DNA from 2 places in the Stenotrophomonas sp. KH_052 genome. Region 2 is predicted to be linked to the other one. Evidence: riboswitches for the same ligand, from Rfam matches in the RefSeq annotation. Region 2 holds a riboswitch; the other holds the start of a gene.
What was found. A riboswitch is a leader RNA that binds a small molecule or an ion and turns the genes downstream of it on or off. The one in region 2 is predicted to bind thiamine pyrophosphate.
Positions count from the first base shown of each region.

Region 1 (4,306 bases), 1.1 Mb from region 2:
ACCGGCGAGCAGCAATGCGGCTGCGATCAATGCCACCGCGATGCCCCAGGCCAGCTTGCGCTTCAACGGAGGATCGCCTGCCTCGTCAGTGGACATGCTGGCCAGCACCAGCACCGCTGAATCGGCTGATGTCACGAAGAAGATCATCAGCAGCACCAGTGCGATGCAGGAAAGCAGCAAGGGCAGCGGCATGCTGTCAAACAGGGTGAACAGCACCGTCTCATAGCCGTTGCCCAGCGCCTGCACCAGGTCGGCGTGGCCGAAGATCTGCGCCCACAGTGCAGTACCACCAAACACCGCGAACCAGAAGAAGCCCAGCACCGTCGGTGCCAGCACGACGCCGATGACGAACTCGCGGACGCTGCGCCCACGCGAGATGCGCGCGATGAACGAGCCGACGAACGGCGCCCAGGAAATCCACCACGCCCAGTAGAAGATGGTCCAGTCCGCTACCCATGTGCTGCCCGAGAACGGCGACATGCGCAGGCTCATCGTCACCAGTTGGTTGAGGTACGACCCCAGAGTGGTGGTGAACGTATCGAAGATGAATCCGGTCGGGCCCAGCACCAGTACGGTGGCCGCAAGAAGCGCGGCCAGCGCAAGGTTGAAGTTGGACAGCCACTTCACCCCGCGCTCGACACCGCTGGCGGTGGAGGCCATGTACAGCACGAACGCGATGGCGATGATGGTCAGCTGCAGTGGCACACCCGCGTGCAGGCCGAACACGCGTTCCATGCCGGCAGCGATCTGGATGGTGCCGAAGCCCAGCGTGGTGGCAACGCCAATCGCGGTGGCCACGACCGCGGCGATGTTGACCACGCGTCCGATCCAGCCACGATGGTGGCGGCCGATGATCGGTTGCAGCATGTCACTGACCAGTCCACGGCCATTGCGGTTGAACTGGAACCAGGCCATCGCCAGGCCGATCAGCGCGTAGATTGCCCATGGATGCAGGCCCCAATGGAAGAACGCATAGCGCATCGAAGCCCGCGCCGCGTCCATGCTCTGCGGTGCAAGGCCTTCCGGAGGCTTGGTGAAGTGGGAAATCGGCTCGGCGGCGCCCCAGAACACCAGGCCGATGCCCATGCCGGCGGCGAACAGCATCGACATCCAGCTGGCGCGCGAGAACTCCGGCTCGGCATCTTCACCGCCGATGCGCAGGTTGCCGAAGCGACCGAATGCCAGGTACATCAGGAAAGTCAGCGCCAGGAACACGACCAGAAGATAGAGCCAGCCGACACTGCGGATGACATCGGCGAGTACCGACTGAACGACGGTATTGAACGGGCCGGGCGCGAAGCCAGCCAGCAGCACCAGCAGCAGAACGAGTGCGATGGAAACGCGAAACACCATGAAGGAGCTTCTCCGATCAAGGGATTGAGGGGAGCGAGCAGAGCTTGCTGCGAGGGGGCCGGCGGCATGCAGCACGAACCGGGCAGGAGCCGCGAAGGCGGCAAAGGAAACATCGGCCGCAGCGGCACGATGCGCGTGCACGTTACTGAATGCGATGTCACGGTTCTGTTAATGCCGATGGAGCAGCGCCACGCCATGCATGGATGAACGGCCATGAGCTGCAGTGCGTTCTATGCTTTAATGCACGGCAAGAAGCGGGGGTACCGCGGCCATGTGGCCACGGTTGAGACAGTCCCTTGGAACCTGATCCGGCTCATACCGGCGTAGGGAAGCTTTGCAGTGCAGCCATGCCCGGACTCCGCCCAAGGACCGTCCGGATGCGGCCGCAGTGCGCCGCCGCTTCGTCCCTGACCTTCCTGGACGATGCCCGATGAACGCACAGCTCTCCGCCCTGCAGCAACAGGCCCAGCAACTCTCTGAATCCGTGACCCGGCCCATTCCCGGTTCGCGCAAGATCCACGTGCCCGGTTCACGCCCGGATCTGCAGGTGCCGATGCGCGAGATCGCGCTGACCCGCACGCCGACCTTGTTCGGCGGAGAAGAGAATGCACCGGTGACCGTTTACGACACGTCGGGCCCGTACACCGACCCGGAGGTGCGCATCGATCTGTCCGCTGGTTTGCCGGCACTGCGTCGCGGCTGGGTGGAAGAACGCGGTGATACCGAGCGGCTGGAAGGACTGAGTTCTTCGTTCGGTCGCGATCGCGAGCATGACCCGAAGCTCGATGCGGTGCGCTTCCCCGCGCGCAGCCTGCCGCGCCGTGCGCGCGCAGGTGCCAACGTCACCCAGATGCATTACGCGCGCCGCGGCATCATCACCCCGGAAATGGAATTCGTCGCGATCCGCGAGAACCAGCGGCTGGAAGCGATCCGCGATGCCGGCCTGTTGCAGCAGCATCCGGGCGAGGCGTTCGGCGCTTCGATCCAGAAGATCATCACGCCGGAGTTCGTGCGCGATGAAATCGCGCGCGGCCGTGCGGTGCTGCCCAACAACATCAACCATCCGGAAAGTGAGCCGATGATCATCGGCCGTAACTTCCTGACCAAGATCAACGCCAACATCGGCAACAGCGCGGTGTCCTCCGGCATTGCCGAAGAGGTGGAGAAGCTGGTGTGGGCGATCCGCTGGGGCGGCGACACGGTGATGGACCTGTCCACCGGCAAGCACATCCACGAGACCCGCGAGTGGATCATCCGCAACTCGCCGGTGGCGATCGGTACCGTGCCGATCTACCAGGCGCTGGAGAAAGTCGACGGCCGCGCCGAAGCACTGACCTGGGAGATCTTCCGCGACACCCTGATCGAGCAGGCCGAGCAGGGCGTGGACTACTTCACCATCCACGCCGGCGTGCTGCTGCGCTACGTGCCGCTCACCGCCAAGCGGGTCACCGGCATCGTCAGCCGCGGCGGCTCGATCATGGCCAAGTGGTGCCTGGCGCACCACAAGGAGAACTTCCTCTACACCCACTTCGAAGACATCTGCGAAATCATGAAGGCCTACGACGTGACCTTCTCGCTGGGTGATGGGCTGCGCCCGGGCTGCATCGCCGATGCCAACGACGCCGCGCAGTTCGGTGAGCTGGAGACACTGGGCGAACTGACGAAGATCGCCTGGAGGCACGACGTGCAGACCATGATCGAAGGCCCCGGCCATGTGCCGATGCAGCTGATCAAGGAGAACATGGACAAGCAGCTGCGCGAGTGTGGTGAAGCGCCGTTCTATACGCTGGGCCCGCTGACCACCGATATCGCACCCGGCTACGACCACATCACCAGCGCGATCGGCGCGGCGATGATCGGCTGGTTCGGCACCGCCATGCTCTGCTATGTCACGCCGAAGGAGCATCTGGGCCTGCCCAACCGCCAGGACGTGCGCGACGGCATCATGGCCTATCGCATCGCCGCGCATGCGGCCGATCTGGCCAAGGGCCATCCGGGCGCGCAGGTGCGCGACAACGCGCTGAGCAAGGCGCGTTTCGAGTTCCGGTGGGAAGACCAGTTCCACCTTGGCCTGGATCCTGAGAAGGCCAAGGAGTTCCACGACGAGACACTGCCCAAGGACGCGCACAAGCTGGCCCACTTCTGTTCGATGTGCGGTCCGCACTTCTGTTCGATGAAGATCACCCAGGACGTGCGCGAGTACGCCGAGTCGGGCATGAAGGAAAGGTCGGAGGCATTCCGTGCCGCCGGTGCCGAGGTCTATCACCAGGGCTGATCCCGCCCAGGTAGCGCCGGGCCATGCCCGGCGACGTGGGGGTTCAGGACAGCCGCCGGGCATGGCCCGGCGCTACCGGAGCCTCACATCCATCCCGGCTATCCTCGCCGCATCGCCCAGGGGAAAAGGACGCCATGCCCGTTGCCGTGACCACCCGCTGGCTGGCCATCGCCCGCCGCCATCCGTCTGCATGGCTGCTGGGCGCGCAACTGCTGGCGGTAGTCCTGTATCCGGCGCTGGATGACACTGCTGGGGGGCGCGCGGCCTTGGGCATGTTCGGCATGGCGGTACTCGGCCTGGCGCTGTGGGTGGTCCAGCGCAGCCCGCTGGGCACCTGGCTGGCGCTGCTGCTGGCCATTCCCTCGGTGGTGTTCTCGCTGGCCGGCGCACTGCTGGACCGTACTGCCCTGTTGACCACTGCGCAGTTGCTGGAAAGCCTGCTGTATTTCTATACGGCGGGGGCCCTGATCGCCTACATGCTGCAGGACCATAAAGTCACCCGCGATGAACTGTTTGCTGCTGGAGCAACCTTCACACTGCTGGCCTGGGCCTTCGCATTCACCTTCGCGGTCTGCCAGCAGTGGTATCCGGGCAGTTTCCAGGGCACTGGCGGTGGCGCGCAGCGGACGTGGATGGAGCTTCTTTATCTGAGCTTCAGCTTGTTGTCCGGAGTGGGTT
Region 1 is NZ_CM174475.1:3,954,285-3,958,590, reverse strand. It holds gene AC3ITW_RS18150 (BCCT family transporter) at 1-1,353, opposite strand, end outside; gene AC3ITW_RS18145 (hypothetical protein) at 1,420-1,560, shown strand; TPP riboswitch at 1,600-1,701, shown strand; gene thiC (phosphomethylpyrimidine synthase ThiC) at 1,784-3,628, shown strand; gene AC3ITW_RS18135 (ion channel) at 3,763-4,306, shown strand, end outside.
Region 1: linked by a shared signal. The riboswitch ahead of thiC (phosphomethylpyrimidine synthase ThiC) and the one ahead of AC3ITW_RS00720 (TonB-dependent siderophore receptor) in region 2 are both predicted to bind thiamine pyrophosphate.

Region 2 (4,306 bases):
ACGTGCTGCACCAGCAGCAGGAGACGCAGCAGGAGCAGGCCCGGCAGGCGCAGAAAGCGATGGGCGTCTAGGCCCGCAGCGCCTTGCAGACCGGGAAAGGGCCACGCCATGCGTGGCCCTTTCCTTATCTGCCAGCTGAGCGGCCGGGGCCGCTTTCAGCCTTGCTTCATGCCGCCTGCCGCTAGATGAATGCGCAAGCCGCACGGTGGACCAGGCAATGTTCCGGCAATGTTGGAACGCCAGCGTGGACATCACGGCAGCCGGGGCGCCCCGCGCTCTCCCTGCCCAGCGTGGCATGCACCTCACAGGAGAACGAACATGCTCAGTACTTCCGCACTCAGCTTCCGTGGTCTGGCGATGGCCCTGGCACTGGTGGCCGGTGTCGCCGTGGTCAGCGATGCCAGCGCGATGTCGAGGAAGGACAAGCGCACCCTGGTCGGCGCCGTGGTCGGTGGCGTGGCCGGCAACCTGCTCTCCAACGGTGATCCCGCTGCCACTGTCGGCGGTGCCGTGGCCGGCGGCGCGATCGGCAACCTGACCACCTCCGACCGCCGCGACCGTCGCTACTACGACAATCGCCGTTACGACGACCGCTACGATCGCCGTTACGACCGTGGTTACTACCGCAGCGGCTACTACGACCGTGGCGACGACCGTCGCTGGCAGCGCGAGCGCTACTACGACAACCGCTACTACCACGACCGCGGTCGCCATCGCGGCTGGTAAGCAGCGCGGCATCCCCCATGCCGATGCACGGACGGGCGGGTCGATGATCCGCCCGTTTGCGTTGCGGGCGGCCATGGCGTTGAATGCGCAGCCTTGGATGTGACTTTCCCCACTGGGGCTGCGGCATGACTTCTTCCTCCCACCGCGTGCAGGGCCTCAACAACGACGAGGTTGCTGCCGACTGGCCGCCGATCAGCGCCGCAGACCTCGCGTGGCTGCGCCAGCGCTTTCCGCAGCTGGATGCGGACAGCCACCCGCACTGGCACAGTCCTCGGCCACTGTCGGCCGCTGCCATCGTCAATGGCACGCGCGGACCGGTGTTCATCAAGCGCCACCACCACAGCGTGCGCAGCGCCGCCTGCCTGGAAGAAGAACACCACTTCATCGCCCATCTCGCTGCCGCCGGCGTACCGGTTGTGCAGGTGCTGGCGGCAACCGATGGCCACACCGCGGTCGAGCACGGCGAATGGACCTTCGAGCTGCATGCCGTGGGCGTGGGCGAGGACCTGTACCGCGATGCCGCGTCGTGGTCGTTGCTGACCGATGTCGCGCAGGCCCGCGAAGCCGGCCGCATGCTGGCCGAGCTGCACCGTGCCGCCGCCAGCTATCACGCGCCACAGCGCAGTACCCATCTGCTGGTTGCACGCGACGACCTCATCCGCGCCAACGATCCGATCGCGGCCATCAAGGCGGGGCTGCACGAGCGCCCCGGGCTGGCCCGCTATCTCGCGCGCATTCCCTGGGAAGCGCAGCTGCAGCGCGACGTGCTGCCGTGGCACACCGGCCTGGCCGAACGCCTGCGCGACGAACCGCGACTATGGGCGCACAACGACTGGCATGTCTCCAACCTGCTGTGGCGCAACGGACAGGTCAGCACCGTGCTGGATTTCGGCCTGGCCTCGCCCACCAGCGCCCTGTTCGACCTCGCCACCGCGATCGAGCGCAACGCAGTGGCGTGGCTGGAACTGGAGCGCGGCATGGAGGCGGTGCGCATCGATGTCGCGCTGGCCCTGATCGACGGCTACCGCAAGGTGCTGCCATTGTCGGCAGCACGCGTGCAGCTGCTGGCCGACCTGCTGCCGATGGTGCATTTCGACTTCGCACTATCCGAAGTGGAGTATTTCGAAGGCATCACCGGCTCCACCGCAAACGCGGATGTGGCCTGGCAGCCGTTCATGCTGGGGCACCCGGCGTGGTTCCACAGCGCGCCGGGACAGGCACTGCTGCAGGCGTTGCGCGCAGCGGCGTGACCCGGGTGGCGCACCGTCCGGGTCAGATCCCTTTCCTGCGGAAAGGGATCTGACCCCGCAGCCTGAAGAGCACCCACTCGCAAATCCGTACCATTTGTAGTGAAATGGTCACCTGAAGCGGGGGTGCCTGGATCTGCCAGGCTGAGAGAGTCCCTTGGAACCTGATCCGGTTTGCACCGGCGTAGGGAGCTTTGAGCCGCAGCCACACCCCCGTCATGGGCCGGTGCACCTGCGCGCCGTCGCTTCGTCTCCCTTGTTGTCCGAAGACGAACCGAATGAACCGCTGCCTGCGCCCCACCCTGCTCTCCCTCGCCCTCTGCGCCGCGCTGCCGCTGCATGCCAGCGAGGCCGATGCATCTCCCGATGCGGCTGCCACTGGTGCCGAACGCTCGCCGACCGAACTGGCGGCAGTGCGCGTGCAGGCCGGCAAGCCGAAGGCCGATACCTCGCGCGTGAACGCCTTCGGTGGTGGTTCCTGGAAGGAGATGCCGGCGTCGGTGAACGTGCTTGAGCGCGACTACCTCGACCGCCGCCAGCTGCGTTCGCTGTCCGAGCTGGCCAGCAACGATGCCTCGCTGGGCGATGCGTACGCGCCGGTCGGCTACTACCAGAACATCGCCATCCGCGGCTTCGCACTGGACGCCGCCACCGGCTACCGCTTCAACGGCCTGTCCATCGCCGGCGAACAGCGCCTGGCGCTGGAGAACGTGCAGTCGGTTGAGATCCTCAAGGGTGAAGCTGGCCTGGCTGCAGGCGTGATGGCACCCGGCGGCATCATCAACTACATCGGCAAGCGACCGGCCGAAGTGCGCACGGTCACCCTCGGCACCGATTCGGAAGGCTCGCGCTACGCCGCCGTCGATGTCGGCCACTGGATCACCCCGCGTTTCGGCCTGCGCCTGAATGCCGCATGGGATGCCAGCAATTCCTATGTCGAGCACGCCGATGGCCGTCGCAACTTCTATTCGCTGGCCGCCGACTGGCTGATCGGCGAACGCGGCAAGCTGGAAGTGGATGCCAACTACCAGACCAGTTCGCAGCGCTCGGTGTCGGGCTACCAGCTGCTGGGCGCGCGCGAGCTGCCGCACGGCGTGGATCGCGAATTCCTGCTCGGCTACCAGCCGTGGCAGCGCCCGGTGGATATCGCCAGCACCAACATCACCGCGTTGCACACCTACGACTTCAACGATGCCTGGCAGTCGCGCGTCTCGGTCGGCCACAGCCGCTCGGTGATCGATGACAACGTCGCCTTCGCCTATGGCTGCTACTACGCCACGCAGTGCGCCGATGGCAGCGTGCCGGGCAACTACTTCGCGCCCAATGGCGACTACGACGTCTACGACTACCGCAGCCCGGACGACACCCGCCGCAACCAGCAGGCCCGTGCCGAGCTGCGTGGCCGCTTCGAGACCGGCAGCGTCGGCCACCAGCTGACCCTCGGTGCCGATTACTTCCGCCGCACCGTGGACAAGCGCCCGAGCGTCAACGAGTACGTCGGCACCAGCAACATCCACGATGCGCAGGTGCCGGTGTTCGAACCGTCGCCGAAGATGCCCGGCCCCTCCGCACGACGCCTGGACAGCCGCCAGACCGCGTTCTTCGCGCTGGACCGGATGAGCTTCGGTGATGACTGGCAGTGGCTGGCCGGCGGCCGCTTCGTGCGCCTGGACGAGCGTGCCTACGACAAGCGTGGTACCCCGCAGCGGCACAGCCGCCTGTCGCGTTTCCTGCCGCAGACCGCCGTGGTGTGGAAGGCCACCGATCAGCTCAATGCCTATGCCAGCTATGTGCGCGGCATCTCGCTGGGCCAGGAAGCGCCGTTCTGGACCAGCAATGCCGACACCTTCCTGCCATCGGTGCAGTCGCGCCAGCTGGAAGTGGGCGTGAAGTACGTGCCGGTCGAGGCGCTGACGCTGGGCGCAGCCGTGTTCCGCATCTCGCAGCCGTACCAGTACGCCAAGCCGGACAGCAGCGACGTCGGCTACACCTTCGTCGAGGAAGGCACGCAGACCCACACCGGCCTGGAGCTGACTGCCAACGGGCAGCTGACAGACGCGCTGCAGATCGTGGCCAGCGCCAGCGTGCTGCAGGCGCGCGCGCGCGACACCGGCACCCCGGCCTATGAAGGCCATCAGTTGGTGAATGTGCCAAAGGTGCGCGCCAGCGTGCACGTGGCCTATGCGCTCCCGTTCGTGCAGGGCCTGGATGTGACCGGCGGCTGGCGCTATGCCGGTGCCAACGTGGCACGCGCCGACGGTGGTGTACGCGCACCGGACTACTCGGTGTTCGATGCCGGCCTGCGCTTCCAGCACCGCCTGCACGAACGTGCG
Region 2 is NZ_CM174475.1:175,820-180,125, reverse strand. It holds gene AC3ITW_RS00735 (XVIPCD domain-containing protein) at 1-71, shown strand, start outside; gene AC3ITW_RS00730 (glycine zipper 2TM domain-containing protein) at 319-726, shown strand; gene AC3ITW_RS00725 (phosphotransferase enzyme family protein) at 852-1,976, shown strand; TPP riboswitch at 2,086-2,181, shown strand; gene AC3ITW_RS00720 (TonB-dependent siderophore receptor) at 2,252-4,306, shown strand, end outside.